2 regions of the Carnobacterium funditum DSM 5970 genome follow, and region 2 is predicted to be linked to the other one. Evidence: predicted binding sites of a transcription regulator. Region 2 holds the regulator's gene; the other holds the start of a gene.
What was found. Region 2 encodes CtsR, which represses protease genes until heat stress. Its sites were predicted from a motif close to TTGGTCAAAAAAGGTCAAANA; they were not measured.

Region 1 (16,419 bases), 600 kb from region 2:
AGCATTTAATATCTCTTCATCTTGTATACGCAATTCTTTTTTTACTAAAATCGCTCCTACTGGTCCATGCCAAATTTCGCTGCCGTATTGTAGTAAATCTAGATCTAAATTTGCACTAATAATTAAATCATGCATCTCTTGCGGATCTCGTTCCTTAGCGTAATCATGAGTTAAAGCAGCAATGCTTGCTGCCTCGATCGAATCATTATAACGTTGAGCTAATTCAACAGCAACTTTTTCAACCCCAAGAACATGTTCAAATCGCTTTTGGCTCATTTTTGATTGGACTTTTTCAAGTAGCTCACTTCTAGTAAATTGGATGTAGTTATTACTATAAGATATGTCAGTTGATTTTATCATCATGTTGATATAATCCCTTCTCATAAATGTACTCTAAGGTTCGATTTGGAATCAAATACTGTACAGTACAATTCATTTTTATTTTCTTTCTCAACATGGTTGAACTGATATCTATTAATGGAACATCCACCCAAATAATAGGATACTCAGTTGCTAAGGCATAACCAGGACGATTCACTCCTACAAACTGGATTAATTGAAGTAATTTATCAATTTCATACCATTTAGGTAAGTATTCAACCATATCCCCTCCGATAACAAAATAATAATCTGTATCAGGATGTTGTTCAATTAACTGAATCATTGTATCATAGGTGAAACTCTTTCCACCTCGTTCGATTTCATTTCGTTCAATATTAAAATAAGGATTATCTTGAATTGCTGCCTCAACCATTTTCAAACGATGATTGGCATCTATTGCCTCTTTCCCATCACGATGTGGTGGATTAGCACTTGGCATAAAATACATCTTCTCTAAATCAAGTTGTTGACAAACTTGATCAGCGACTATTAAGTGGCCAACATGAGGGGGATTAAACGTTCCGCCTAAAATCCCTACTTTTTTTCGTTCAATTCCCAAAGGAGCCGTTTCCATCAATGCCTCTGCTTGATTAAAAAAAATAGTTGGCCTTTTCAAAACAATCACCTTTCCTCACAAAATTATTTTTTTCTTTTTGCTGGTACTTTCATTGAAATCCGTTGGTATTTTTCTTGTGTAGAAGGCTGAAATAAAACAATCACACGACCAATTATTTGAACAGCCTTACACCCTAACTCTGTCTCAATTTTGTTTGCTACTTCCTCAACTGCTTCATCTGTATTTTGTAGTAAATTAATTTTGATTAATTCTCTTTTTTCAAGAGCTTCCCCTATTTGAACAATAACTTCTTTATTTAGACCATTTTTCCCAATCTGAAAAATTGGATCCAAGTGATGTGCCTTGCTTCTTAAAAAACGCTTTTGTTTTCCTGTTAAATCCATTTTCTCACTCCAGTTAAATCGATCTCTCGATTCTAATTTTATTAAATCAATGATTTCCTTATAATAACGTCTACACCTTTTGGAGCCCACCCAGCTATTATTGCTCCAGGTTCATTAATTGTAACCCATCCTAAGCCCGCAAAAACAATATCGGCTTTTTCTTTAACAGTAAACTCAAAACGAACCAATTCTGGAAAGCCCATGACTTCATCTTCACGAGGAGGTTGCAATAATTTCCCTACTTGTTTTTGATACAATTCATCTGCTTTTTCTAGTTTAGTTCTATGAATTTTTAAGTCATTTGATGTAAAACAAGTAAAAGACCTTTTATCGCCTTTCAAGTAATCAAAACGTGCGACACCACCAAAAAATAATGTTTGTCCCTCATTTAGCTGATAAACCATTGGCTTGATTTCTTTTTTTGGTGCAATTAATTTCAAATCCTTATCTCCTAAAACATGGGCCATCTGGTGGCGATGTATAATGCCGGGAGTGTCAATTAAGAATTTCCCATCTTCTAACGGTATTTCAATTCTGTCTAATGTTGTTCCTGGAAATTGGGAAGTTGTAATTAAATCTTGTACCCCCGCAGTCATATTGATAATTTGATTGATAAGAGTTGATTTCCCTACATTTGTTACTCCTACTACAAAAACATCCCGTCCTTTGCGATGTTTTTCAATAATAGCTAGTAAATTTTCCATTTCTTTAGGCTTAACAGCACTTGTCAAGACAACGTCTTCTGGACGCAATCCCTCTTCAAAAGCTCTCTCACGTAACCATTGTGTCATTTTACCTCGTTTTAAAGATTTAGGTAATAAATCAACTTTATTCCCTACTAAAAGAACAGGGTTATCTCCAACAAAACGGTGCAATCCTGGAATCATGCTGCCGTTGAAATCAAAAATATCAATGACGTTTATAATCAGTGCATCCTTTGTTCCTAGTTCATTTAACAATTTCAAGAAGTCGTCATCGGTTAAATGGACATCTTGAATTTCATTGTAGTGACGTAATCTGAAGCAACGTTGACAATAGACTTCGTTTTTTTCTAAACCTTTTTTCAGTGCAGATTCTGGTGTATAACCAGATTGATCTTTATCGACTGTCTGTATAACTGCTCCACAGCCAATGCACCGTAATTCTTCTTCATTCATTAATTCTTTCGTCATGTAATGACTTCCCCCATCTCATGTCTGGATCTTTTTTAATCAAATAATTCATAATATGCAATTCCATATAACGATTAAGTTTTGTATTCCAAGCATCACTGTCGATGATAGGCTTTACTAGTACTGTACGAATGCCCGCTAAATTAGCGCCCCATATATCAGTCATAATCTGATCTCCAACCATCAAAATATCTTCTTTAGGAAGATTTAATTTTGATTCTGCTTTTTTAAATCCAATTATTGTCGGTTTTATAGCTCTAGAAACATAGTCTAAATCTAAGGTTTTTGCTACTCTCTCAACACGATGTGCACTATTATTTGACAGTATAATAACTGGGATACCTGCATCTTTCATTACTTGGATCCACTGTATCAGTTCTTGGGTACCGTCAGGGTTATCCCAGGCAATCAGAGTATTATCTAAATCTGTTAGAACAGCTTTTACATTTTGTTTTTTTAATTGTTCAGGTGTTAAGTGATATATAGCTTCTATCATCCATGTTGGTTTAAATATATTCAGCATAGTTTCTCCCTACTCATTAAAATAGGAGTACTTTTCCAGTACTCCTTCTAGTTTACTATCTAATCAATTATACGTTAAAACCATGAAATAGCAATCAAACTCAATTGTTTTTAGTTTGATTCTCATTTTGTAAAAAGACAGCATGCAGTGAATTAACAGCAATCCTTAAGTTGGCTTCCGCTACTAGAATCCATACAGTCGTATAACTATCTGCCGATTGATAGATAGGTACGCGATTATTGGCTAAAGTTGTCACGATTTTTGAAACAATTCCTGGTACACCTGTGATACCTGCTCCAACAATTGCAACTTTTGCACAGTTTTCTATACAAGTATATGAAACGGCTTGTTTTTCAAATAGCGCTTGAGCATCTTCTAAAGCTGTTTGAGGCAACGTAAAAATAATATGATCTGGAAAAATATTAATGAAATCAACGCTAATCTGTAATAAAGCTAGTGACGTAAAGATTTTTTCCTGCATCTCATAATCAGCTTCAACCTTAAACTGTACTAAGTTTGGAACATGAGCAATTCCAGTAACCTGACGATAATGTTCTATTTGACTTTCGATATGTGTCACTAACGTCCCTGTGTTCGTAACTGGTTGGTTCGTTGATCGGATACGCAAGGGTATTCCAGCTTGCATTGCAATTTCAACAGCTCGAGGATCAATTACTTTTGCTCCTTCATGTGCCATATTACTAACTTCTCGATAGCTTACAACTTCTAGAAATTGTGCATTATCAACTAGACGAGGATCGGCAGTCATCATCCCTGAAACATCTGTAAAAATGTCAATACTTTCAGCCCCAAAAGAAGCACCTAAAAAAGCTGCAGTTGTATCGCTTCCACCACGCCCAATTGTGGTGATATGTCCACTTTCACTCACTCCTTGGAAACCCGTAACTACAACAACATCATTCAATTTAAAAAAATTAGTAATGGCAGTTTTATCTATTCTTTTTACTTTAGCGTTGCCAAAATCTTCGTTAGTAATAATTCCAGCATCCTGACCCGTTAAACCAACTGCTGCTATTCCCTTTTTCTTTAAACCATTAGTAAAAACAGCTGTGGAAATTGTTTCTCCCACTGAAAGCAGCATATCTTTTTCGCGTAAATCTAAATAACTACGATTTCCACCAATTAGTGAAAGTAAAGAATCAGTGGCATACGGATCTCCTAAACGTCCAATAGCTGAAACAACTACAATAACTTTATATCCTAAAGAAATAGCATGAACAATATGTTTTTCTGCTGCAGCACGACTTTTTTCGTCTTTAACGGATGTTCCGCCAAATTTTTGAACCAAAATTTTCATTATATACCATCCTTTAAAGTTACATCTTTTAAAAAAATAAGACTCATTCTTTGAATTCACTACCTTAATTATTTATTTGTTATCTATCCGTTCATTTTTATTATAACGAAGTCTTATACATTATTCAATAAAGTGATAGGTGGTAAACTAATTTTATTTTTCATGGTATACTTTAACAAATATTTGTAAAAAAATGGAGAGTGAAAGAATGTTTCTTAAAGAAGTTTGTCTTGAAAATTATACATCTGTTCCATCAGCTATTGCCAAGGGTGCACATCGAGTCGAACTGTGTGATTATTTATCTTGCGGTGGGACAACACCTAGTAAGGGAGTGATGCAAGAAACCTTAGCTTATTGTAGCGAACATTCTGTTCCTGTGATGACAATTATCCGTCCACGTTGTGGAAATTTTGTTTACAATGATGTTGAATTAAAAATAATGGGCTATGATATCATTGAAGCTAGAAACCTTGGATTAGATGGAATTGTAGTGGGCTGTTTAGATGAAAACAATTGGTTAGATGAAGATGCAATGGAACAAATTTTGGAAGAATCTTATGGATTACAAGTTACTTTTCACATGGCTTTTGATACGATTTCCGACGAGCGTCAATTTGAAGCTATCGATTGGTTAGTTGAGCATGGCGTACAACGTATCTTAACACATGGAGGAACAGCTGATCAGCCTATCGAAACAACTTTGTTCCATTTAAAAAAATTAGTTGATTATGCAAAAGATAGAATAGTCATTATGCCAGGAGGCGGAATAACAGATGAGAATGCTCAAGCTGTTATCGATTTCTTAGGTGTCAATGAAATTCACGGGAGCAAGATTTTAGGAAAACTATAATATGAATCAAAAAACGAATCCTTGTAGTTACATGTCTAGCAGAGATTCGTTTTTTGATTCGTTTTTTTAACAGAAGTAAAAAATTAATAGAAAAGAAGTCTCCATCCATCTAAACACGAACTCCTGAATCTGTGCTAACAACTTCTTTAACCGTCCTATCAGGATATAGTTTTAAAATGACCTTTTTATATCTTTTCAATTTCAATTCTGGATAAGAACCAAAATAGTAGGACAGCACTACTTAAGAAAGTTTCGTACGTATCATGTTTATTGGCCAACTCTTAGCGAACAAGAAATGATGGAATTAATTTTGAGCGATAGAGTTCATGTAAAAGAACTTTTCCCCCATCATTTTACCTGCTAAACAAGTATCCATTTCCTCACGGGAATGAATAAGTCTAAAATATTTTCCTTGAATAAAGAACAATAACCTAAACGGTATGCTTAAATCGTTGACATTGCAAAGAAGAAAAGAAAGTTCCAAAACATATTTCTGAACTTGCACTCTGAAACTCTATTTCTTCGATACTAGTAAAAATATTTCTGTAAAAGATACTACGAATGATTCAGGTAGAATTATAAGTTTAAAAACTATATTATACTCATTTTATTCTAAGCTGGATTATTCTAATTTAATTTCAATTATTATTTAGTCATGTTTGATTTTAGAATCTCAAACAAAAAAATAAAGAATAAGCTAGTTTAACTAAGCTCATTCTCTATCTTTTATCAGTCTTGCAATAATTCAAAAATCTCAATTGCAACTAAATCTAAATCATCAAATTGATAAACTTGATGTGTTGAACTGTCTTCTAATTCAAAAGTAGTAGTCTTAGCATCATAGGAAATCAGGCAGCGTTCATTGCCTTCTTTTTCAAATCTACGAACTTGAACTTCACTATCTTTATCTTCTAGCATAGCTTCCAATCGGCGAATAATTGCCTGTAATTGTGAAGGTTTCATGATCTCGTACCCCTTTCAAACTTGGCTCAGTCACTATTTTAACAGATTTTTCTTTAAAAGACAGCAAAGTTATCCTTTTTTCTTAAAATAATTTCAATTTTTCAATTAAACAACCTATCTTTTAGAATCCTAGATGCTCTTAGACTGCTTAAAAATCATCATTAAGATTTATCTTTTCCCTTCTGGCCACCACAGTTTAATAAATGCTTGAGTTCCATCATTTGCATAACCTTCCGTTTCTAGTCTTTCATACAACTGCTGGGCTAAAGCTGTAAAAGGTAGATCTATATTCATTTTATTGGCTTCATTTAAGGCAATCTTCAAATCCTTCACAAAATGTTTTACAAAAAAACCTGGTGAAAAATCTTCGTTTAAAATTCTAGGACCATAATTTACTAATGACCAGTTACTAGCACTACCACCACTTACCGTATCAATAACTCTTTCTAAATTTAAGTTCGCTGCTTCAGCATAAACCAACATTTCTGTCATACCTGTCATAGTTCCGGCTACCATAATTTGATTGGCCATTTTTGTATGTTGTCCCTTACCCGCTGAACCCTGTAAATTCACTTTACTTGAAAATACAGTTAGAATAGGTTCAATTATTTCAAATGCTTCTTTATCTCCACCAACCATAACAGTTAATGTTCCTTTTTGCGCACCCAAATCTCCACCAGAAACTGGAGCATCTAATACAGGTATATTTCTTTTTTCCCCTTCTTTATATAACTTAACAGCTAAAGTAGGAGTGCTAGTAGTCATATCTATTAGAATATGATTGGATGTTGCTGTTTGGAAAACTCCATTTTCCCCTAAGTACGTTTCTTCTACGTCAGTGGGATACCCCACAATCGTAATAACAACTTCACTTTTTTTAGTCACCACTGCAGGATTTTCACACCAAACAGCACCAAGAAAAACTAATTCATCTGTTTTACTCTTTGTTCTATTGTAAACATTTACTTCATATCCAGCTTTAAGTAAGTGTTTCACGATGGAGCTACCCATTACGCCTGTTCCTATAAAGCCAATTTTTTTCATTTTTATAACCACTCCTTCCAGATAAAATAACATTAATAGTATAACATTTTAGATAAAAAACTAATATATTAAACGTTTTTATTAATCAGCTTTATTATTAGAGATTAATGGTTTGTGGAATTTAACAATCACCTTATTTTAGCTTGTTGTCTATAGAAATCTAGCCATATTTTCGCTAGTCTTTCTTCTGAATAAATCTTACTTCCGGCAATTGATTTTTGAACTAAATCTTGATAATAGTCTGAGCTAGACATCATTTTTCTAATTATTTTCTTCATCTCTTTTCGATCAGATGCTGGTTCATAGTAACCTTCTAATATGGGCAAGTACAAAGCCAAATCCCTCAAAATAACCGGTTTATCACAAGAGAAAGCTTCTAAAATACACATTGGAAAAAGTTCATCGAAAGATGGCAATAAAAAGACATCTGCTAGGTTATAATAGCTACACATATCTTCTCTATTTATTATTCCAGGGAACCATAGATTTTCAGGTGATTGTTCTATTAATTTATTGAATTTATCATAACCATCTGTTATTTTTCCAAATGAAAACCCACCTAACCATATGAATTGTACTTCTGGCATCTCTTTTGCAAGTTTGATAAAATCAAGTACTCCTTTACGCTCTTGAATTTGTCCAGCTCCCAAAACTACAAATTTATTTTCTGGAATATCTAGACTATCTCTTTTTTTCTTCATTTTTTCTGCTTCTATAGGATAAAACTTTTCTTTTGAAACAAAATTCGGAATATAGGAGATATTCTCTGTCACTATTCCATAATTTGTCAATTCTTCAATAAACGAAGGATTGACTACAACTAAATGATCCATTCGTTTATAAAATGTAACGATATAGCTATAAAATAACGATTCTATCCAACTAGGCAAATGAATACTCCCTTTTAAAGTGGACGGCAAAAAATGCACGTACCCAATTCGTCTACCAAACCTTTTTTTAAAAAAAGTACTCAAAAAAAATGTAGGATTAATCGTGTGATAATGACTAATGTCTGTTTTATAGTACTGATTAATTTTAACTTCCAACTCTTTTGCATGATACTTTCTCAACAAATTGATTAGTTCTGAATAAGCACTACCTACCCCTTGTCCAGCTACCTTATCTGCAGAAGAAAACATTGTTATTCGTATCATGATTATTTCTCCTCTTTTATCTTTTTATCGTTGTTTTAAAAGAATCGCTAACTTTTTTTCATCATCATATTGTCGAATCATTTCTTTGTAAAATTGTATCACTTTTTCTCCAAATAATTCTGATGATAACATTTCAAATAAACTTTCTCGGTTTTTTTCTATATTTTCAGTATTTATATTTAACGTTTTTTCCGTCAAGCACTGATAAATAGTATTCGCTAATTCTTCATCATTTTTAAAAGTTGCTCCAAAATCCCCATTATGAGTCAACATTTCTGTGTACTCATTGTGTCTTGCCACAATATTTGTTCCAGATGCTATCGACTCAATATATGTTAATCCTTGTGATTCCGAATCAGAAGCGCTTACGAATAAATCAGCAGCTTGGTAGTAGGCTTGTACTTGAGAATTTTCTACTTCTCCTACGAAAAAAATTGACTTGGTCAGATTTAACTCTTGCACTAAACGTTCCAGTTCTTGCTTTTCTGGACCATCTCCAACAATAAGTAACTTTGTTGCCGGCTTTTTAATTAAGACTTCTGGCATAGCTGTAATAAGACTATCAATACTCTTTTCTTTAGCAACTCTCCCCAAAGATAAAAGCAAAGGTACCTCGCTACTAAAAGACAACTCTGTCCGTATATCTCTTGTTGTTTTTTTAAAAAAATTTTCTAAAATAATTCCAGTAGGTATAATTACTATCTTTGAAGTAACGTCATAATTTAATAATTGACGTGCTGCTTTTTTACTCGGTGCTATAATACCAGTAGATTTATTACAAAATAATTTTGAAGCAATTTTAACATGATTCGGACGAAGAATTTTTCCTTTTCCAATGTAATGAAGATAATCTTCATACATTGTGTGGTAAGTATGGACACATGGAATTTTTAGTTGGTGTGCAATATATTTACCAGTTAGTCCCAGACTAAATTCTGTTTGAGTGTGAATGATATCTAAGCCTTGTTCTCTAGCTATTTTGACTGCTCGATGCAAACCTTTTATTGCAATTCGACGATCTTGAAATGAAAAAAAAGGTAAACTTGGCAATCGGATAATCCCTTCCTCGTTATCTTTCACTTTAGGATCAGTAGTAGTAAAAATGATGACAACATGTCCTTGTCGCTCAAGTTCTCTTTTTAATGCCTCTATCGAACTTGCTACTCCGCTTATTTGTGGAAAATAAGTATCAGTAAAAATTCCAACTTTCATTTAATTTCACCCCTTTGTTTGATTATACTTCGTTTTATGTAAAAACATAAATATTAGCCTTTATATAATCAAAAAACCTTGAAATAGATTACATTTTCAAAAATAGTTCTACGTTTACTAACATTGCTGGAAAAGATTAGTCTTCAATTATTCGTATTTTTGAACTTATTGTCTGATGCTATTTCTATTAATCTTCAGTTTCATATTAAATATGAAATAATCCAGTTCTCATAATTCAATAAATTTCTACAACAATAAACAACTCAATTAAGAAAGTTAATTTTAATACCTCTTATTTCCCCATTAGAATAACGGCATTACAACAAAGATAATAAAAGGTATTTTTAAGATAAGGAAAATATTTTCTTGAGGTTTTGATACGTATTTCTATAATAAAGAGACTTCCTTACTTATCTCTCTACTTGAAGTTTCTTTTAATTCATTGTAATTATTTTCTTAAACCGCTTTAATAATCGATTAATAGCGCTGATAAGTAGTAGTTGATATTACACCGTAGACTAACATTGCAGATACAATGGTGGATTCAAAGCGCTATCCGAACATAAAATAGTAGGAGCGAGTTTTATATTCCCCGCCATTATATTGACCGTGTTTAATAAAATTGCATTTGAATTGACTATTTACATCTTGAATATCTAGTATTTCTAGACTATCCTTTGAAGTAGTCAAGTGAGTCCTTCTTAGTTGTAAGTTTTCGTCGACTATTATTTTACAGGAGAACTCACTTGTTTTCTATTTATATTTAAAGAACATAAAAAATGACGCTAGTGATTCTTTCACCAACGTCATATATACAACCAAAAAACGTTGAAATCAAAAGATTTCAACGTTTTTTACTTTATTTTGTATATTCTTCAACTAGGCTAACGACTTCTTCAGCTGTATCACAATCATTGATTGCTTTATCTGCTAATTCAGCCATTTTTGTTGAGTCTAAACGTTTCATTAAGCTACGTGTTTTCAAAATGCTTGATGAACTCATCGAAAACTCGTCAAGTCCAAGTCCTATCAATAATGGTACTGCGGTTTGATCTCCAGCCATTTCTCCACACATACCTGTCCATTTGCCTTCTTTGTGAGAGGCATCAATCACGGTTTTAATTAAACGTAGTATTGATGGATTATATGGTTGATACAAGTAAGAAACTCGTTCATTCATGCGATCTGCTGCCATAGTATATTGAATCAAATCATTGGTTCCAATACTGAAGAAATCTACTTCTTTAGCAAATTTATCGGCAAGTACAGCTGCAGCAGGAATCTCAATCATGATACCGACTTCAATATCATCTGAAACAGCAATGCCTTCATTTTCTAATTTTTCTTTCTCTCCTAGCAACATAGCTTTAGCTTTACGGAATTCTCCTAAAGTTGCAATCATTGGGAACATGATACGCAATTTACCAAAAACAGAAGCACGCAATAATGCACGCAATTGTGTTTTAAACATTTCTGGTTCTGTTAGGCAGATACGAATTGCACGGTATCCTAAAAACGGATTCATCTCATGAGGCAGTGTTAGATAAGCGAGTTCTTTATCTCCACCGATATCCATTGTTCTAACAACAACTGATTTGTCTCCCATACCTTCTAAGATAGTTTTATAGGCTTCAAATTGAGCTTCTTCAGTTGGGAAGTCAGGTGAATCCATATAAAGGAACTCAGTACGGTACAACCCAATAGCTTCTCCACCATTATCTTTAACCCCAACTAAGTCTTTAGGTGTTCCAATATTGGCAGCTAGTTCAATATGTTTCCCATCAGCAGTATATGTTTTTTCATTTTTCAACTTATTCCATTCTACTTTTTGAGCTGCAAATTGTTTTGCTTTTTCTTCGTAAGCAGAAATATCAGTCTCATCTGGATGAACTAATACGTCACCTTCTAGACCATCTACAATAATGTTGTCTCCTTCTTTAACTAAATCTGTTATAGTTTTAGTTCCAACAATTGCTGGAATTTCAAGAGAACGTGCCATAATTGCTGAGTGAGAAGTCCGCCCGCCAATATCTGTTACAAAAGCTTTTACATATTTACGGTTTAATTGAGCTGTGTCACTTGGAGTTAAGTCATGTGCGATAACGATTACTTCTTCATCAATCATTGATGGGTTGGGTAACCTTACCCCTAAAAGATGACTCAATATACGCTTTGTAACGTCTTTAATGTCAGCAGCACGTTCTTGCATGTAAGGATTGTCTTCCATCCCTTCAAAGATACCGATAAACATATCTGTTACTTCTTTAAGTGCGCTTTCAGCATTTACTTTATTATCGCTTATGTTACTTTCGATACTCCCAATTAACTCAGGATCAGAAAGAACCATCAAATGTGCATCAAAAACTTGAGCTTCTTTTTCGCCTAAAGCTTCAGCAGCTTTAGAACGAATCAGCTCAAGTTCTTGCTTAGCTTTATTTAAGGCATTTTTTAAACGGTCTATTTCTGAATCAGAATTTTCAACTGAGATTTTGTCGAAAGATAAATTGGGCTGAACAAGAAGATAAGCTTTTGCTGTAGCAATGCCGTCACTTGCTGCAATCCCTTTTAATTTTTCAACCATTACTCAGCTAAACCTTCTTTCTTCATTGTTTCTTCGATGCTTGAGATTGCTTCTGCTTCATCAGTACCATTTGCACTAATAACAACTTCTGCACCTTGGCCAACGCCTAATGACATTACACCCATGATAGATTTTAAGTTTACAGATTTACCTTTGTATTCAAGATTGATATCTGAGCTAAATTTACTAGCTGTTTGTACCAATAAAGTTGCTGGACGTGCATGAATCCCTGTTTCAGCTATTACATGAAAATCGCGTTTTTCCATTATGTTTGATCTCCTTTTAATAAAAAATAATTTTATGAGGGTTCTCTCTATAGTAGTTGTTTTCCAAACAGTTTTGTTTAAAGAACACGCTATTTAAAAATAACCCTTACATCTTCATAGGTTACCATTTTTAATAAGATTCTACAACTACTTTCTTTTTTTTCTTTGTATCATGTTGTTTATTACCAGTTTATTCGATTGAATTATAATGATAACTAACTTCACCATAGTGGTTTGCTTTGCCAATAATCGAATTTTTTTTTGGATGATTTAACCAGATTTCTCTGAACTTCATAAAATCCTCTTTTTTTATAATGATTTCTTCCATTTCGCCTCTTACTAACTTCTCAACATTTTCTTCAATTTGACTATTATCCATTTTAGTTGTCATTCCCCTTCTAAAGTGAAATCCTTATTTAATAAATGTTTATTGTACTCTAACTTTTTGATAAAAGATAGAACAATTCACTTGAATGTCAGACAAGGTCAGTGTATAATAAAAAACAAGGTCAGGGAAGGTCAAACACAAAAACCATCTTCTATACCTTAAAAATTAATCATCGAAAGGTTGTGTGCTATATGTTATGCCAAAATTGTCATCAACAAGATGCAACTATTCATTTATATACAAATATGAATGGTCAAAAAGGCCAATTAGATATCTGCCAAAATTGTTACCGTTTATTAAAGGAAGCAAACAGTAAAGGAACTAGTCAAAATAATCGCCAAACTCCACAAGATCCTTTTGGTTTAGGTAATTTAGATGATTTTTTCCGTTCTATAAATTCGCCTAAACAGAATGATCAAAATTTCGAACCTACTCAAAATATTCATAGTGGTGGGAGCGGACAACCTCCTACAAATAAAATAACTGGCCTCTTAGGAGAATATGGTACGAATGTAACTGATTTAGCAAGAAATGGTGCTATCGATCCTATTATTGGTCGCAATAAAGAAATTGAGCGTGTGATTGAAATCTTGAATCGTCGTACAAAGAATAATCCCGTTTTAATCGGTGAACCAGGTGTTGGTAAAACAGCTGTAGTAGAAGGTTTAGCTCTAAAAATTGTAAATGCTGAAGTACCTGAAAAATTAATGAATAAAGAAGTTATTCAATTAGATGTTGCCTCTTTAGTACAAGGAACTGGTGTCCGAGGACAATTTGAAGAACGGATGCAGCAATTAATGGATGAAATGAAAAAAAATCCAAAAATCATTCTTTTTATAGATGAAGTTCACGAAATTGTAGGGGCCGGCAGTGCAGAGGGTAGTATGGATGCGGGGAATATGTTAAAACCAGCTTTAGCACGTGGTGAACTACAAATGGTTGGAGCTACTACTCTAAAAGAATATCGTACTATTGAAAAAGACGCAGCTTTAGAGCGACGTTTACAACCTGTCCGCGTAAGTGAACCTTCAGTAGACGAAACCATTGATATTCTAAAAGGTATCCAAAACAAATACGAGGAGTATCACCAAGTAACTTACACTGATGAAGCAATCCGGGATGCTGTTCTTTTATCTAACCGATATATTCAGGATCGTTTCTTACCAGATAAAGCTATTGATTTACTTGATGAATCTGGTTCTAAAAAGAACTTGACGATTCAAGTAGTTGATCCAAAAGTTATTGAGGATAAAATTGCTGAAGCTGCTCAACAAAAACAAGTAGCTTTAAAGAAAGAAGATTATGAAAAAGCTGCGTTCTATCGTGATCAAGCAGTAAAATTTTCAGCTATGCGCGATAAACAAACTATTCAGTCCGAGGAACGTCCTATTGTCACGGAAAAAGATATGGTTCATATCATTGAAACTAAAACCAATATACCAGTGGGTGAACTTAAAGAAAAAGAACAAACACAACTTCGTAGCTTAGAAACTGACTTGCGTAAACATGTCATTGGACAAAATCAAGCAATCGAAAAAATTTCTAAAGCTATCCGCAGAAGTCGTATCGGTTTGAATAAAAAAAATCGCCCGATTGGATCATTTTTATTCGTCGGGCCAACAGGTGTTGGTAAAACAGAATTAGCTAAACAACTAGCTTTAGAGCTCTTTGGCAACAAAGAGGCTTATATTCGCTTTGATATGAGCGAATACATGGAGAAACACAGCGTCTCTAAATTAATTGGTTCCCCTCCAGGATATGTAGGCTATGACGAAGCAGGACAACTAACTGAGAAAGTTCGTCATAATCCATACAGTATTTTGCTCTTAGATGAAATTGAAAAAGCACATCCAGATGTTTTACACATGTTTTTACAAATTTTGGAAGATGGTCGTCTAACTGACGCACAAGGTCGTACCGTTAGTTTCGAAGATACCATAATTATTATGACTAGTAATGCTGGTAGTGGTTCAATAGAAGCAAATGTTGGTTTTGCAGCCGCTAAAGGTAATCAAAAATCCGTGTTAAATCATTTGACTGATTTCTTTAAGCCAGAATTCATTAACCGTTTTGATGCAATTGTTGAATTTAATTCCTTAAAACAAGAACACCTACTTGTAATTGTTGACTTGATGTTACAAGATGTTAACGATATGCTTAAAGATCAGGGAATTAGTATAAAAGCTGATGAACTTGCTAAGAAAAAATTAGTTGAACTAGGATACGATCCTCAACTAGGAGCTCGACCATTACGTCGCATCATTCAAGAACAAATAGAAGATCGCATTGCTGATTTTTATATTGATTACCCAGAAATCAAAAAATTAGCAGCTTCAATTAATGAATATGATGAGATTATCGTAACATCTGAACAAGACATCACTTCAATAACAAAGGCAAATCAAACTACTAACGAAACGGCTAAATAAATTTTATTCATTCAAAAAACTGTTTAGACGATATTCTAGACAGTCTTTGATTATATATTTCAGAATAATTTTTCTGTTTTTTATATTGTATTCTGTTTCACTCAATTAATATGCTTTGAATTTACTAACTATTAATTATATAATGGCCTTAATATAATAGATTTAAAAAAGAGGTGAAAAAATGAAGCTTATTGACGTTACCAATAGCCATATAGATTTAGTAACCGAGCAATTAGGAAGTACTGATGCAAACTTTATTAAAGTTTATACATTAGGTCCGACAACTATAATTTTTTCGGGAGCTCCTACTCATGAAGATGTTCTTTTATTAAACAATCACCGTAATATAAAGAATACAGAGATTCAATACGCCATTGAGAATATTTTAGAGGCGGAACTTAATCAAGTAGATATTTTACACGCTCCTAACATCGTTGAATTATCCATACAAGTAGAACAATAATTATTTCTTTTTTCCCCTTCCTTTATAAATTGGCTAGGACATAAATATTTTCCACAAAAAAAATTGTCTTCTTCCTTTAAAGTTAAATAGAAATATAAAAAAATACACTCCCACTAATGAGTAAATAATTCATTAGTTTTGGGAGTGTATTTTTTTAAGGACTTTTTGTCCTAGCCCCTTATTTCATTTTTAAAGCAACGATGTCAATTCTACATTTGGATACTTATCTGCAAACCAGTGCATAGCAAATTTGTTTTCAAATAAGAATAAAGGTTGATCATAACGATCGCGAACAAGTAAATTTCGACTAGATGACATACTTGTATCCAATTGTTCTGGCTTAATCCAACGTGCAATTTTATTCCCTATTGGAGTCATAATCACTTCTGACTTGTATTCATGTAGCATCCTATACTGGAAAACTTCAAATTGTAATTGTCCTACTGCTCCCAGAATATAGTCTTCTGTATGGAACGTTTTATACAGTTGAATCGCTCCCTCTTGTACTAATTGTTGAACACCTTTATGAAAAGATTTTTGTTTCATTACATTTTTTGCTGAAACTTTCATAAAAATTTCAGGTGTAAATTGCGGTAATTTTTCAAACTCAATATTTTTTTTTCCTTCAAAAATAGTATCACCAATTTGAAAATTACCTGTATCATACAAGCCAATAATATCTCCTGCAACTGCTCGTTGAACTGTTTCACGGCTC
Region 2 (16,419 bases):
ATAGTTAACGAAAAATTAATTTACGAAGGTTCCATTGAACCTATTTCTAATAATACTCAAACTAAGAAAAATGGCTTAATTATTAATTATGGTTTAATGGAATAAAAAAAAAGAAGCCGTTGGGCTTCTTTTTTTATTTAGTTAACGGTCTCCATTAAAAATAGAGTTTTTTACAATTACATAGTTTACTTTACGAAGTGCTTCAATATCCTTACCGCCTGCATAAGAAATAGAAGATTGTAAGTCTTGTTTCATCTCTAACAATGTGTTTGAAATATCCCCTTTAGGTGCCACCATTATCTTTTTGCCTTCAACATTTTTATGTTCCCCTTTTTGAAACTCAGAAGCACTTCCATAATATTCTTTGTACATTTTCCCATCTATTTCAAGTGCTTCACCTGGAGACTGATCATGCCCTGAAAAAACAGAACCTATCATCACCATTGTCGCCCCAAAACGAATAGATTTAGCAATATCACCGTTATCTCGAATTCCGCCATCAGCAATTATCGGTTTACGAGCAGCTGTTGAACACCAGCGAAGTGCAGCTAACTGCCATCCACCTGTTCCAAAGCCTGTTTTCAACTTAGTAATGCAAACTTTCCCTGGACCGATACCCACTTTTGTAGCATCCGCTCCTGCATTTTCTAATTCACGCACAGCTTCTGGTGTTCCAACATTTCCAGCAATTAGAAAGGTATTTGGCAAATGTTTTTTGATGTGTTGAATCATATTAATTACTAAATCAGAGTGACCATGTGCGATATCAATCGTGATGTATTCAGGGATTACATTTTCTTCAGCTAACGCCTTAATGAAGTCATACTCTGTTGCTTTTACCCCGACACTGATAGAAGCGTACAATTCTTTTTTATGCATATCGATTATAAATGGGCGACGTTTTTCTTCTTCAAACCGATGCATCACATAAAAATAATCATTCTCAGCGAACCAGATAGCTAATTCTTCATCAATTACTGTCTGCATGTTAGCCGCAACAACTGGTAATTTAAACGTGCGATTACCCAATTTCACACTTGTGTCACATTCTGTTCTACTCTGCACAATACTTTTATTCGGAATCAGTTGGATGTCTTCATAATCAAAAACTTTCATTAGCTTGAAAACCTCTTTCTCTTCTTTATTGTCTGCTTATTCTATATTATCAGTGATTTTTATACCCACAAACGAACATTAGCTTAATTCTCTTCGAAAATAGTTCGCTCACTAACCAATTTACCGCATTTCTTTTTATTTGTCAAAGTCTATTCTACTTTTCCGCGTTTTTTAAAACATGTTTTATAGGAAAAACACCATTCTTATCTTTTAAACACGAATAATATGTTTGCCCAAGTATAAAAGATACGTTTTTTAATCAAAAAAAAAGCTCCCCTACTCTCAGTGACATTCAACCGAAAATAGCAGAACCTTTCTATACTAAACACTTGATTTTTTTCATAAGCAAACTATTAAACTCTCGTAAAACCGGCTAATGTTTCCTCATCTAAACCAACCAAACTATCTAAATTAGCTCCGATAGACATACCGATTGTCCATTGGTACGATTCTGAAATTTGACCATAATAGAGATAAACGCCATGTTCTCCGACCGCCATGCTAGCTCGATAAACGCCTGCAGAGTCATAACTTTCTCCATCATCCCTATAGGATAAAATAAATTTCTCTTCAGTGAAGTTGATACCGTCACTAGACGTACTGTATCTAATTGCACCTCGTACACCTATATTTGTATCATTATCATTGTTCAATAAGTAATACGTATCATCAAACTTTTGAACACTTGGGTGCCAAGTATGAACATTCTGTCCAGCAGTATTAATTTTAACAACTTCACTCCAATTCTTGCCGTCTAAACTTTCTGCATAGTGAACTTCCCAATCACGATTGAACCACATTTTATATTTGCCCTCTTCATAGATAACGGAAGGTGAGATATACTGTAAGAAGTTATTAGAGGAGGCCGAAATCATTAGTTCAGGCATCGTCCAATTTAATGCATCTGTTGTTTTGATACGGTATAACGTTTCTGTAATAGTAGCATTTTGAACTTGGCGATACCAAAGCTCTAATTCATTTGTTGTATTATTGTAAACCAGATGTGTATCTGAATTATAGGCATTTTCAATTTCAATCGGTACTAATGGATTTAAAATATTTTCAGGAACTACCCAATTAATTCCATCGTGACTAGCCACAACACTTGGGTTTTCTTTCTGATCATCTCCATATGGATAAGGCGTAAAACCCATCCAATATTTATAGCCATTCCAATTGTTTTCAAATTGAATAACTGAAGGGTGTGTTGCTTGATTTGTGCGTCCCGCCCAATCACTTCCATCATCATAAACAGTCGGAAGAGGTAAGAATATTTGAGAATTGGGTCCATTTTCGGCTATTACTCCTACGATGAATTTTACAGCTGCTACTTGACCTGTGTCGACTTCAACCATAATAGTCACTCTTCCATCTCTGATTGTTGTAATTACTCCTGTAGCTGGATCAACCATTGCGATGTCCGGATTCTGAGACCACCAGTATTCCCATTTCGGTTTTAGTGCATTACCTGGATTATAAACTACCTCTAAGCGGTCTATCGTTTCACCAACTTCCAAATTTGTTCTAGAAGAATCAATGCTAATAGATTCAAGAGGTTCCTCCGCTGGAGTTGATGAATCACTTACCGCCAGCAGTGCTCCTGCTTCTTGTCCTGTATCGACTTCAACCATAATCATTGTCGTTCCTGCTCGATACGTTGTAATCATACCTGTTCCTGCATCAACTGTTGCGATATCCGGATTTGTGGACCACCAATATTCCCATTTAGGTATTAGTGCATTACCTGGATTATAAACTACCTCTAAGCGGTCTATCGTTTCACCAATAGATGAGGCAGTTGTCGGTGGCGTAACACTAATAGATTCAAGAAGTTCCTCCGCTGGAGTTGATGAATCACTTACCGCCAGCAGTGCTCCTGCTTCTTGTCCTGTATCGACTTCAACCATAATCATTGTCGTTCCTGCTCGATAGGTTGTAATCATACCTGTTCCTGCATCAACTGTTGCGATATCCGGATTTGTGGACCACCAATATTCCCATTTAGGTATTAGTGCATTACCTGGATTATAAACTACCTCTAAGCGGTCTATCGTTTCACCAATAGATGAGGCAGTTGTCGGTGGCGTAACACTGATGGATTCAAGAAGTTCCTCCGCTGGAGTTGATGAATCACTTACCGCCAGCAGTGCTCCTGCTTCTTGTCCTGTATCGACTTCAACCATAATCATTGTCGTTCCTGCTCGATAGGTTGTAATCATACCTGTTCCTGCATCAACTGTAGCGATATTCGGATTTGTGGACCACCAATATTCCCATTTAGGTATTAGTGCATTACCTGGATTATAAACTACCTCTAAGCGACCTATCGTTTCACCAATAGATGAAGCAGTTGTCGGTGGCGTAACACTGATGGAATCTAATATAATAGTTTCGGGGGTACCTACTGTGAGTGTGTCTTGTGGTGTTTTTTGTGCTATTTCTTGTGGTGTGCCTTGTGGTATTTCTTGTGATGTGTCTTGTGGTATTTCTTGTGATGTGTCTTGTGGTATTTCTTGTGATGTGTCTTGTGGTATTTCTTGTGATGTGTCTTGTGGTATTTCTTGTGATGTGTCTTGTGGTATTTCTTGTGGTGTTTTTTGTGGTATTTCTTGTGATGTGTCTTGTGGTATTTCTTGTGATGTGTCTTGTGGTATTTCTTGTGGTGTTTTTTGTGCTATTTCTTGTGATGTGTCTTGTGGTATTTCTTGTGGTGTTTTTTGTGCTATTTCTTGTGATGTGTCTTGTGGTATTTCTTGTGATGTGTCTTGTGGTATTTCTTGTGATGTGTCTTGTGGTATTTCTTGTGATGTGTCTTGTGGTATTTCTTGTGATGTTTTTTGTGCTATTTCTTGTGATGTTTTTTGTGCTATTTCTTGTGATGTTTTTTGTGCTATTTCTTGTGATGTGTCTTGTGGTATTTCTTGTGATGTGTCTTGTGGTATTTCTTGTGATGTGTCTTGTGGTATTACTGAAAGTTGATCATCTTTTCTTATCTCTTCTAATAAAAATTCTTTTGGCTCTTCTGTCTCTTCAGCTGATACTTCAGATATATCTATATTCACTAGCATAATACCAACTAACGGAAAAATCCAAATTGCTCGTTTAATCATAGTTTCGCCTTCTTTCTTAATTATCAAAAAATCATTAAAAAACAACGGATTTTAAATCTTTAACTTAATCTTTCTAATCAGCATCTTAACCTCAGCCCTCCTCTACTAATAAAATGTCAATTTAAATTTTCATTAGAAATCGTTTGGTATAAATTTAAATTCGCTTCATCTACTCCTACCAAATTATTTAAATCTGGACCAATAGAAAGACCGATTGTCCACTGATAAGCACTAGAAACTTGACCATAATATAAATACACCCCTTGTTCTCCAATAGTCATACTTGCTCTATATACCCCAGTTGAATCATAACTCAAGCCATTTGCAGTAAAACCCAAAATGAATTGTTCTTTAGTGAAGTGGATACCATCATTGGACGTACTATAATATATTTTTCCACCAGCACCTGTATTCGTATTATTGTCATTATTTAATAAGTAATAAGTCTCATCTATTTTACAAACATGCGGATGCCATGAGTGAATAGGATTATTTTCACTATCGACTGGGATGGGATCACTCCATTTTTTTCCATCTGAGCTTTCTAAGTAATAGATATACCAATCACGCATGATCCACATTTTGTATTTTTTTTCTTCATAAATAATAGAAGGAGAAACATACTGCAATAAATTTTTTGAATCGACTATCAGTTTTTCTGGAGCTGTCCACTGGATGGTATCACTTGATCTAACACGATAAAGAATTTCTTTTTTTTGCCTATTGTTCACATAGCGATACCATAATTCTAATTCGTCAGTGTCATTGTTGTATAATAAGTGGCTATCAGAAAGATACGTATCAAAAAGATATGCAGGTATAGTCTTATTAGAAACGATAGGATTTGATACATTAGGAGGTACCATCCAATTAATACCATCATGACTAGCAACTAAACTAGGGTTCTCTTTTTTATTATTTCCGTATGGATATGGGGTAAATGTCATCCAATACTTATAGCCCTTCCATTTATCCTTAAATTGAATAACTGATGGATGTGTTGTTTGATTCGTTCTGCCAGTCCAGTTTGTTCCATCATTATAAGGTGTAGGGATTGTTAGAAATGTTTTTGAATTTGATTCAGGAAAATTGTCATTGAGTTTGATGCGTTTTGGGAGAGGATGCTTCGTAGCTTTCTTAACTAGTTTTGATAGGCTTATTAGAGATAAAGCAACAAAACTTAAACTTGCAGTAAGAGAGATTATTGGCTTCATCATCTTTGACGGTGTAATGTCGTCATGAATAATGATCAATTTATCTCGGACATTCGGGGATAACTTAGTTACTTTTCTTGAAATGTTCCTTATTTTCACTAATGAAACAGTTATTAAAAAGAACAAACCTAGCAATTGATGCCTAAATTTTTTAGCCATCTTCTACCTCCTTTTTATTCCGTTACTTATCATCCATCGGTTTAAAAAATGTCTTAGCTTTCAATTAACCTTATTATGCTTGTTATTTTAGCTGTTTTCAACTAAAACGCTACCAAATGTACACGTTTAGACTGATTATCCCTTCATAAAAAAGACACATTTACTTATCAGTCCCATTAATTCGATCAGGTTCTACGTGAACGTCAATATCGATTATACCATAGGAGTCTTTTAGAACTCGTTCTACATTTTCTGTAATTTGATGACCTTGAAGCACGGTCAAAGTAGCATCAACCAAAATCGTCACATCCACATAAATATTCGCTCCGTACTTTCGTGCCTTAATATCTTCAACTGAAAGGACATTTGGTATACTTAAAATACTGGTTTTATATCTTTTCAAGTCTTCTGTATTAAACCCATCAGAAAGAGAGAACACACTATCTCGAAAAATCTCTACACCCGTTTTGATAATAATAACCGCTACAATAATGGCCATCGCGCCGTCCATCCAAACGTAACCTAGCATTGAACCGATAATAGCTATCGTTGTTCCTAAACTTGTCAGCGCATCACTGAAATTATCTTTTGCAACCGCTTTTAATCCATCACTATTAATTTTTTTTGCAAGAGTTACGTTATAAAAATAAACTCCCAGCATAATAATGGCACCTATAAATCCTATCAGCCCAGTAATTTTTTCAGGCGCGACATTTTCTCCTTCAATAATGCGATTAAAGCTAGAATAAAAAACTTGAATCCCTACTAATAACATAACAAAAGAAGTAACCAAACTTGCAATTGTTTCTGCTTTCCAATGTCCATAAGGGTGGTCATCATCTGCTGGCCTTCTAGCTAACTTTAGTCCAACTAAAACAGCTACAGAAGAGAAAACATCTGTTAAATTATTTAACCCGTCTGCTCTCAAGGCGACAGATTGATACGTAATACCAACAAATATTTTAGTCAAAGAGAGAACAATGTACGCTACAATACTTACTATCGCTCCTTTTTCAGCTCTTTTTAATTCTTCATAACGTTCTTGCATCCCAATTTGCCCCTCTTTAACTTATTTGATAGTTATTTTTTAATTTATTTCATTTTATTTTATGCTCTTTATAAAAGAAAGATAATAGAATCATTCTTTCAACTTAAATATGTAAACACCTATTTTTGAAACATGAATTGTATTTTATCACTTTATTTCTTTTGGTACAGGATATGTTTAATTTTGACTAATGATTTATATAAACGAATTAAAAGATGATACACATAAACAGCGGCCTGGTTTTTATGTTAAAATAATAGCAGTTTACTATGTTCTAAAGAATGGAGTGTTACTTATGAAAGTTGGATTTATCGGAATAGGAAATATGGCTAGTGCCATTATCAAAGGAATCATTGAAAAAAATTACATGAATAGTGAAGACATATATCTATATAGTAGAACAAAAGAAAAATTAGTTGTTTTCGCAGCCGAAACAAAAACGACTATCTGCTCCTCAAATGAAGAGTTGATTGCTAACGTAGACATTGTTGTGCTGGCTGTTAAACCTAATGTGCTTGCTGAAATACTACCTAACTTAAGTTCAGCTATTGAAAAACACCATCCTCTATTAGTCTCCATAGCTGCCGGGACATCCCTTCAAAAATTAACTAATTTAATTGGAGTAAAATCTACAAATTCTATCATTCGAGTGATGCCAAATCTGAATTCGGTTATAGGTGAAGGTATGACTGCTGTTTGTGGAAATAGTTTTTCTTCTCCCGAACAAGTCCAGTATATATTAGGTATGTTTAAATCGATAGGTGAAAGTATCGAGCTAGCAGAAAAAGATTTTAGTACTTTTATTGCTATTGCAGGTAGTTCACCAGCCTATACCTTTCTCTTTATTGATTCCTTAGCCCGTGGAGCTGTTAAAAATGGTATGCCTAAAGAACTAGCTACAAAAATTGCTGCCCAAGCTGTATTAGGCAGTGCAAAGTTAGTCTTGGAAAGTGATCAATCTCCTTGGAACCTAATCGATCAAGTTTCTTCACCTGGTGGTACAACCGTTGCAGGAATTGTCGCTTTAGAAGATGAAAAATTTATTTCGACAGTTATTAAAGGTGTCGATGCTACTATTGCAAAAGATCAAGAACTAATGAACGATTAGTATCTTCCTTAAAGTTAATTTAGTCTTTTTGCATTTCGTTTAACCCTTTTAGTTCAGCTTTTTCTATTTTTTTACGTTTGCGTAATTCTCTAAAAAAATTTGTTAATAGCGCGCTACACTCAGACTCAAGAATACCCTGCTCTATTTCTACTTGATGATTAAAACGACTATCTGTTAACAAATTCATTAATGTGCCTGCTGTTCCGCCTTTGGGATCTGCTGCTCCATAATACAATTCTTTAACACGTGATAAAATCATTGCGCCACTACACATTGAACAGGGTTCTAATGTAACAAATAACTGAGCATCTTCTAAACGCCAATTTCCAAGTGTTTTGTTTGCTTCTCTAATGGCAAACATTTCAGCGTGTGCTGTTGCATCATGACTTTCTTCCCGATCGTTATGCCCTCGTCCTATGATCCGACCATTTAGAACGATGATTGCTCCAATAGGTACTTCTAATTTTTTTCTAGCCTTTTTAGCTTCTTTAATCGCTTCACTCATAAAGTATTCTTTTTCTTGTAATGTCAGCATAAGTCCAGCCTTTCTTAATTTATTACTGTTATCATATCATAACTCATCTACAAACTTGAGGGGAAATGTTAGACTACAAAGAAATATAGCAATAAAAGAGGAACTTACTATTTAGTGAAACGAGGTGTTGTCTTGGAATTTAATGAAATCAAACTTATTTATCCTGATGCTCAATTAACAAACTTATCTGTAGAAAACTCTGATCTTATTTCTTTCCCTTTTAAAAACCAATGGATTCAATTCAAACAAGAAAATAAATCTCCATCTGAAATTAAATTATTGCAGCTTTTGTTTGCTTCAAAAAAAACTAAAGTTGCTTCAATGGCCTCAAAATGGCAAAATTATTTAATTAATGGACTAGAACTTCCATCCTTAACTTTTAATAACGATTTCCGTATTATCCAATTCGCTCTTTTAAAAAAAGATTCCTATTTTGAAAAAAAAACTTGGCTTAATGCTTTCAAAAGTATCTTTAGCAACAGTGAAGAAGCCTTTTTTATAGATGAAAATTCTGGGTTATTGATTCAAAAAAAATCTGATGACCAATTAACTTTAGATGAACTTTCAGGTATCATCCAAACGCTTGATGATGACTTTTCAATTAAGACCATTTGCTATATTGGTCAATTTTGGCCGATTGACAAAGAGTTTAAAACAATTTTTAAAGAAGAACAGTTTATTTTTGAAAAACAAAAAAATAAAGGTAAATCTCTGCTTTCATTACCTATCGTTGCCTTAAGTTATTACACCTCTGAAGCCTTAGAAAAAAGTGCGCTCATGCATATATTAAAACAAAAATATACTAGTCAACCTGAGTTAAAAGAATTGATCTTAGCTATGTGGCACAGTCAAGGAAATATCAGTTTGGCGGCTAAGTCATTATATGTTCATCGAAATACATTGCAGTATCGAATAGATCGATTTCACGATATAAGTGGCTTGTCTTTACGTAATATGAATGATTTATTGCTTTGCTATTTATTAATTTTTTAAAAATTATCTTTACAGGTTTATAAAAAGTACTATAAAAATAAGAGACTGGGACAAATGTGTCCCAGTCTCTTTCTTGCATATCCGAATTTTTATTCTAGAGCGTGCTTCAAAAAGCAAACCCAACATCCACTTCACGAAAAATGCTCGATGGTCTGCAATCAACGAGCGATTTTCGTGAAGTAATTTTGGTCTAAACACTTTATGTCCCACTCCGTTATTTTTAATTCAACTTTTTATCGTTTTACTTTATCTTTAACTTCGCCTACAAAATCTTCTGCTTTTCCAGTTGCTCTTTCCTTCTTATCCATGAACATATCTTTAAATTCATTCGTTGCATCTTTCAAATGACCCGTATAAGCTCCAACTTGTCCTTTTAAATCGCTGACTTTATCAACAACTTTTAATAAGTTTACAACCTCTTCGTCAGATAAATTTCCAACAACATCTAAAGCTTTTTCATTACCTTTTAGTTTATCTTTAACAAAATTTTTCGCTTTTTGGCGATTCATGTAGGCTTCTATCTTAAGCATAGTTCTATCAGATGCGGATAAAATAACAGCCCCTACCGCCATTGTAGCGCCTAAACCTACTAGTAAGTTACGTGTACTTCTTTTCATAAATATTCACATCTCCCTTTATTCTATCTGTACCTTAATCATAACAGAAAAAAAAAAAAGATACGAATAAAAACACCTGACATCATTGAGCAATGTCAGGTGTTATTTACTGAACCGATGATTTTATAAAAGTATTATTAAGCTTTTACTGGGTCAGATGGAGTAGAATTTTCACTCTTTTTAGTATTATCCTTCACAGTAACTCTAATTTTCCCTTTTGAAGCTCCGATAGTTACATGATCTCCCACTTTAATTGCCCCACTCAATAGCTCTTCACTTAAGCGGTCTTCAATTTCTTTTTGAATCGCACGGCGTAAAGGCCGTGCTCCGTACTCTGGATCAAATCCTGCTTTAGAAATGACATCTATAGCAGCTTGGGTCATTTTAACATGAATATCCATTTCTTCTAAACGCTTAGTAACCATTTGTACCAATAGCTTAACAATTTTATTCAATTCAGGTTTTTCAAGCGCATGGAATACAATGATTTCATCTAACCGGTTAATAAATTCCGGTCTAAACGTTGTTTTCAACTCTTCTTTAATTCTTTTTTCCATCGTATTATGATCTTTTTTCTTATCTTTTGTACTAAATCCAACTAGTTTTTCATCTCTCAAGGATGTTGCTCCTAGATTGGAAGTCATAATCATAACTGTATTCTTAAAATCTACTTTACGTCCTTTCGAATCTGTTAAATGACCATCATCTAATACTTGCAATAAAATATTAAAGACATCTGGATGAGCTTTTTCAACCTCATCCAATAAAATAACAGAATAGGGTTTTTGTCGTACTTTTTCAGTTAATTGTCCACCTTCATCATATCCTACATAACCTGGAGGGGAACCAATCAAGCGACTTGTACTGTATTTTTCCATAAATTCAGACATGTCAACTCTAATTAATGCTTCTTCACTACCAAACATAGCATTAGCTAATGTTTTAGCTAATTCTGTTTTCCCTACTCCTGTTGGACCCAAAAACATAAATGAGCCGATAGGTCTATTAGGATCTTTCAATCCGCTTCTAGATCTTCTGATAGCTCTAGCTACTGCACTAACTGCTTCTTCTTGTCCTATTACACGATTATGCAATACTTTTTCCAATTTTAACAAACGCTCTGATTCTTTTTGATCCATTTGTTTCACTGGGATACCTGTCCATAAAGAGACCACTTCCGCAATATCTGTTTCTTCTACTTTTAAATTCATTGAATTTGGAGCAGGGTGTTTAATTTTTTCTAATATGCCTTCAATTTCTATTCGTTGCTTCATTTCACTTGAACGAATTTTAGCCGCTTTTTCAAAATCTTGTAATTGAATAGCCACTTCCTTTTCTTCAATTAACGTTTCTAACTGTTTGAGTGCTGCTACCATTGGTGATGGTTTACTAGAAGAATCTAGTCGTACTTTTGAAGCTGATTCATCTATTAAATCGATTGCTTTATCTGGAAGTTGTCTAGATGTTATATAACGAGAAGATAATTGAACAGCTGCATGAATTGCTGCATCAGTAATCTCAACACCATGATGATTTTCATAACGTGAACGTAAGCCTAATAAAATATCTTCTGTCTCTTCTAGTGTAGGCTGATCAACACGGATAGGTGAGAAACGTCTTTCTAAAGCTGCATCTTTTTCAATATATTTTTGATATTCATCCAATGTCGTAGCACCTATAGTTTGTAATTCTCCACGAGCTAATGCTGGTTTCAATATATTCGAAGCGTCTATTGCTCCTTCAGCACCGCCTGCACCGATTAATGTATGCAACTCATCAATAAATAGTATGACATTTCCATCTTGATAAATTTCATCTATAATTTTTTTCATACGTTCTTCAAATTCTCCGCGATACTTTGTTCCCGCAACCAGTGAACCCATATCAAGCATCATCAAACGTTTGCCAATTAATGTATGTGGAACTTCTCTAGCAGCAATTTTTTGTGCTAATCCTTCCGCTATGGCTGTCTTACCCACTCCTGCTTCACCTATTAAAACTGGGTTGTTCTTAGTCCGACGACTTAAAACCTGGATAACACGTTTTATTTCTGTATGACGTCCAACAATTGGATCAATCTTTTCAGCTCTAGCACTAGCTGTTAAATCTCTTGCTAAAGCATCAAGTGTTGGAGTTCCGGTTGTTTGCTTAATAGCTGATTTAGAACGCTTAGCTTTACCATTGTTTGCATCAGTAATCCCTATTTTTTTCAATAATATTTGACGTATTTTATTTAAATTAATATCTAAGTTCGTTAAAATCTTAGAAGACAATACATCCTCTTCGCGTAGTAAACCAAGCAACAAATGTTCAGTGCCTACTAAAGAAGCTCCCATGCGTCTAGCTTCATCTGTTGCTAATGTAATAGCTTCTTTCGCTCGTGGTGAATAAGGAAGAATGGTATCTTTGGAATCGTACTTCATCGTTCCGTAACCAGTAAAATGTTCTGCTTCTTCTCTTATCTCTTTTTCAGTTATTGAAAACTCACGAAGCGTTTTGCCCGCTATTCCCTCTTGTTCAACTACAAGAGCTAACAAAATATGTTCCGTACCAATCGAACGATGACGAAACTCTTTAGCTTGCTCTTGAGCTAACATTAAGACCGCTTTTGCTTTTTCTGAGAATAATTCATCCATAATATTACCTCCATTCTTTACGACTGTTCGTATCTTAAGTTATTTAGAAAAGCAATCAATATCCTTGCCCGCAATTCGTTTTCTTTTTTAGAATCTTCTATAGACAAAACTGACTTTTCCATAGCTGAAAGCATTAGGCTAGCTTCTCGTTTAGCAATCATATTATCTCCATAAAGTGTTTCTACAATTGAATAAGCGTTTCTTTGTGATATCTCACTATCAATTACATCAATCATCATATCTAACATCTCTACTTCATCTAGCAATTTAACTTTAATTATTCTTATATACCCGCCACCACCACGTTTGCTTTCAACTAAATATCCTTGTTGAACTGTAAATCGTGTATTAATCACATAATTAATTTGAGAAGGAACACAATTAAATCGGTCTGCCATTTCACTACGTCTAATTTCGACTCGCTCATCCGTTCCAAGTACCTTTTTTAAATAAGCTTCAATGATATCCGACATATTCTGATTGTTCATGTGTGACTTGTTACTGAAACAATGAGTTTGTATGGTATACATATTACCTATTTTTACCATACATTGCAACGGTGTTCTTTCAGTAACACTCCTTTTCTTTTCGTCTCAACACCAGACTTGATTATTCATTCTTTCATTAAAAACTAACTTTTAAAGTATCCATCAAATTTTGACTAATACTGACTTTAATTATACGAGAAAATAATGAATTTGAAAAGCAACTCTACTCATTTTTATTTAAACACATCATTTTTCTAGTATACGTATAAGCAAGGGCACTTAAATTCTCATCTTTTTTGGTTTTAAATTTTTTAGATAGATAGTTTGTCAAATTAAGTGCAACACCTCTCCCATGAAGATCTCTTGAGATGTTTGATAGCCAAGACATTTTCTGGGTCTATTATTGATCAGATATAAAGCTTTTTGAAGTTCTTCCTGTTCTACATGATCAAAGTTGGTTCTCTTCGGAAAGAACTCCCTTAGGAGTCCATTACTATTTTCATTGCTTCCTCGTTGCCAAGAAGAATAAGGATCTGCGAAATAAACAGGGATCTTTAATTCCTCTTCAATAATGGGGTAACAACTGAATTCTTTTCCTCTATCCGTTGTGAAGCTCTGAAAAGCTGCTTCGGGCAAGAGAGTATTTAGTTTTCGGAGGGCTGCTTCCATAGAGGAAGCGGATCGATTGGGCATTTTGATTGCGAGGTACCAACGACTTTTCCTTTCTAGAAAGGTCGCCACGCAACCTTTTGCCTGTCCTCGCCCTGATACCACGGTATCTAATTCCCAATGGCCGAAGGTCGTGCGTTTCTTTACTTCCTTTGGTCGTTTAGAAATGGAAGTGCCCACATTGAATCTACCGCGAGTTTCTTTTGGTTTTTGTCGTTTTCCTTTTTGTCTTAATACTGACAATGGAACCTGTAAGAGTCCAGAATAAATCCAACGATAAATTGTTTTAAAGGAAAGTTTACCTTGAAACAACCGACCTACAATTTGTTCAGGAGACCACGTTTGATTCAATTTTTCCTGAATTTTCTCTTTGTTTTCGGGGGTCAGTTTTGGCTTCGCTCCACAATTGGCTTTATTTTGTTCAGATTGCTTTTGTGCTTTCTCACATTGATAATCAGGGTTTCGCTTAAGTTCCCGAGACACAGAAGAAGGAGCACGACCTAGTTTTTGGGCAATCCCACGGATTGAGAATCCTAATTCAAGAAGTGTTTCTATTTTTGAACGTTCAGCTATGGTAAAATGAGTGTAGCTCATGGTGAGTCCTCCAGTCGAATGTTTAGTGTAGTAACTTCATTCTACACGAGACCGCCATGGGTTTCTTTTATTTCACCTGGGTGTTGCACTTAATATTACAATTCATCGATAATAAAAAAAACCACTTAGAATAAGTGGTTTTTTTATTTATCGGGAAGACAGGATTCGAACCTGCGACCCCTTGGTCCCAAACCAAGTGCTCTACCAAGCTGAGCTACTTCCCGTAATTTTTAGTAATTCTTGAAAAAATGCACCCAAGAGGAGTCGAACCTCTAACCGCCTGATTCGTAGTCAGGTACTCTATCCAATTGAGCTATGGGTGCTATATATGGTGCCGAGGGCCGGAATCGAACCGGCACGGTGATCACTCACCGCAGGATTTTAAGTCCTGTGCGTCTACCTGTTCCGCCACCCCGGCATTTTGAACAAGTTATGATTGTTGCATCACTTACTAGCTTAACTAGTAAGCGGAAGACGGGGTTCGAACCCGCGACCTCCACCTTGGCAAGGTGGCGTTCTACCACTGAACTACTTCCGCTAATGGTGCCGGCTAAAGGAGTTGAACCCTCGACCCTCTGATTACAAATCAGATGCTCTACCAACTGAGCTAAGCCGGCTTAAAAATATGGTGCGGGTGAAGGGACTTGAACCCCCACGTCTTTCGACGCTAGATCCTAAATCTAGTGCGTCTGCCAATTCCGCCACACCCGCTAAAATATGGCTATAACTAGTCATCTGAATGAATAGTTATGAGTCATGCAGGATTCGAACCTGCGACCCTCTGATTAAAAGTCAGATGCTCTACCAACTGAGCTAATGACTCATGGTGGAGGTTGACGGGATCGAACCGCCGACCCTCTGCTTGTAAGGCAGATGCTCTCCCAGCTGAGCTAAACCTCCATATGAGAAAAATAAATGTTCGATGCGCGGCAGCGTCCTACTCTCACAAAGGGAAACCCTTCACTACCATCGGCGCTAAGAAGCTTAACTGCTGTGTTCGGCATGGGAACAGGTGTGACCTTCTTGCCATCGCCACCACACATCTTACATATAAGAGAACGTTGTTCTCTCAAAACTGGATAGTGTTTAACTGTAAGGGCTTAAAACCGTTTCTTCATCGTTTAAAAATTGGTTAAGTCCTCGACCGATTAGTATTGGTCCGCTCCATACATCGCTGTACTTCCACTTCCAACCTATCTACCTGATCATCTCTCAGGGGTCTTACTCACTTACGTGATGGGAAATCTCATCTTGAGGGGGGCTTCACGCTTAGATGCTTTCAGCGTTTATCCCGTCCACACATAGCTACCCAGCGATGCTCTTGGCAGAACAACTGGTACACCAGCGGTGTGTCCATCCCGGTCCTCTCGTACTAAGGACAGCTCCTCTCAAATTTCCTGCGCCCGCGACGGATAGGGACCGAACTGTCTCACGACGTTCTGAACCCAGCTCGCGTACCGCTTTAATGGGCGAACAGCCCAACCCTTGGGACCGACTACAGCCCCAGGATGCGATGAGCCGACATCGAGGTGCCAAACCTCCCCGTCGATGTGGACTCTTGGGGGAGATAAGCCTGTTATCCCCAGGGTAGCTTTTATCCGTTGAGCGATGGCCCTTCCATACGGAACCACCGGATCACTAAGCCCGACTTTCGTCCCTGCTCGACTTGTAGGTCTCGCAGTCAAGCTCCCTTCTGCCTTTACACTCTACGAATGATTTCCAACCATTCTGAGGGAACCTTTGGGCGCCTCCGTTACACTTTAGGAGGCGACCGCCCCAGTCAAACTGCCCGTCAGACACTGTCTCCCAGCCAGATTATGGCTGTGGGTTAGAGTGGTCATACAGCAAGGGTAGTATCCCACCATTGCCTCCACCAAGACTAGCGTCCTGGCTTCATAGGCTCCTACCTATCCTGTACAAGCTGTACAAACACTCAATATCAAACTGCAGTAAAGCTCCATGGGGTCTTTCCGTCCTGTCGCGGGTAACCTGCATCTTCACAGGTACTATAATTTCACCGAGTCTCTCGTTGAGACAGTGCCCAAATCATTACGCCTTTCGTGCGGGTCGGAACTTACCCGACAAGGAATTTCGCTACCTTAGGACCGTTATAGTTACGGCCGCCGTTTACT

Region 1: BR44_RS03880 (ATP-dependent Clp protease ATP-binding subunit) is a predicted target of CtsR. The motif match lies at 12,930-12,950, and genes of this name have one in related genera.

What each region holds. Positions count from the first base shown of each region.
Region 1 covers NZ_JQLL01000001.1:834,402-850,820, forward strand. The annotation lists gene yqeK (bis(5'-nucleosyl)-tetraphosphatase (symmetrical) YqeK) at 1-360, opposite strand, end outside; gene BR44_RS03815 (nicotinate-nucleotide adenylyltransferase) at 344-955, opposite strand; gene yhbY (ribosome assembly RNA-binding protein YhbY) at 1,021-1,341, opposite strand; gene yqeH (ribosome biogenesis GTPase YqeH) at 1,383-2,498, opposite strand; gene BR44_RS03830 (YqeG family HAD IIIA-type phosphatase) at 2,491-3,036, opposite strand; gene dapG (aspartate kinase) at 3,137-4,354, opposite strand; gene BR44_RS03840 (copper homeostasis protein CutC) at 4,563-5,204, shown strand; gene BR44_RS03845 (YkuJ family protein) at 5,934-6,167, opposite strand; gene BR44_RS03850 (NAD(P)-dependent oxidoreductase) at 6,336-7,211, opposite strand; gene BR44_RS03855 (glycosyltransferase family 4 protein) at 7,340-8,365, opposite strand; gene BR44_RS03860 (glycosyltransferase family 4 protein) at 8,390-9,577, opposite strand; gene ptsP (phosphoenolpyruvate--protein phosphotransferase) at 10,437-12,158, opposite strand; gene BR44_RS03870 (phosphocarrier protein HPr) at 12,158-12,424, opposite strand; gene BR44_RS03875 (hypothetical protein) at 12,615-12,815, opposite strand; gene BR44_RS03880 (ATP-dependent Clp protease ATP-binding subunit) at 13,004-15,241, shown strand; gene BR44_RS03885 (DUF1827 family protein) at 15,423-15,704, shown strand; gene BR44_RS03890 (peptide chain release factor 3) at 15,894-16,419, opposite strand, start outside.
Region 2 covers NZ_JQLL01000001.1:1,434,425-1,450,843, forward strand. The annotation lists gene guaC (GMP reductase) at 142-1,116, opposite strand; gene BR44_RS06685 (Ig-like domain-containing protein) at 1,470-4,226, opposite strand; gene BR44_RS06690 (hypothetical protein) at 4,343-5,599, opposite strand; gene BR44_RS06695 (cation diffusion facilitator family transporter) at 5,760-6,647, opposite strand; gene proC (pyrroline-5-carboxylate reductase) at 6,943-7,755, shown strand; gene tadA (tRNA adenosine(34) deaminase TadA) at 7,775-8,290, opposite strand; gene BR44_RS06710 (helix-turn-helix domain-containing protein) at 8,423-9,283, shown strand; gene BR44_RS06715 (hypothetical protein) at 9,517-9,900, opposite strand; gene BR44_RS06720 (ATP-dependent Clp protease ATP-binding subunit) at 10,038-12,536, opposite strand; gene BR44_RS06725 (CtsR family transcriptional regulator) at 12,554-13,024, opposite strand; gene BR44_RS06730 (IS30 family transposase) at 13,352-14,287, opposite strand; tRNA gene BR44_RS06735 (tRNA-Pro) at 14,438-14,511, opposite strand; tRNA gene BR44_RS06740 (tRNA-Arg) at 14,537-14,610, opposite strand; tRNA gene BR44_RS06745 (tRNA-Leu) at 14,617-14,705, opposite strand; tRNA gene BR44_RS06750 (tRNA-Gly) at 14,754-14,825, opposite strand; tRNA gene BR44_RS06755 (tRNA-Thr) at 14,829-14,904, opposite strand; tRNA gene BR44_RS06760 (tRNA-Leu) at 14,914-14,998, opposite strand; tRNA gene BR44_RS06765 (tRNA-Lys) at 15,038-15,110, opposite strand; tRNA gene BR44_RS06770 (tRNA-Val) at 15,112-15,187, opposite strand; rRNA gene rrf (5S ribosomal RNA) at 15,212-15,327, opposite strand; rRNA gene BR44_RS06780 (23S ribosomal RNA) at 15,416-16,419, opposite strand, start outside.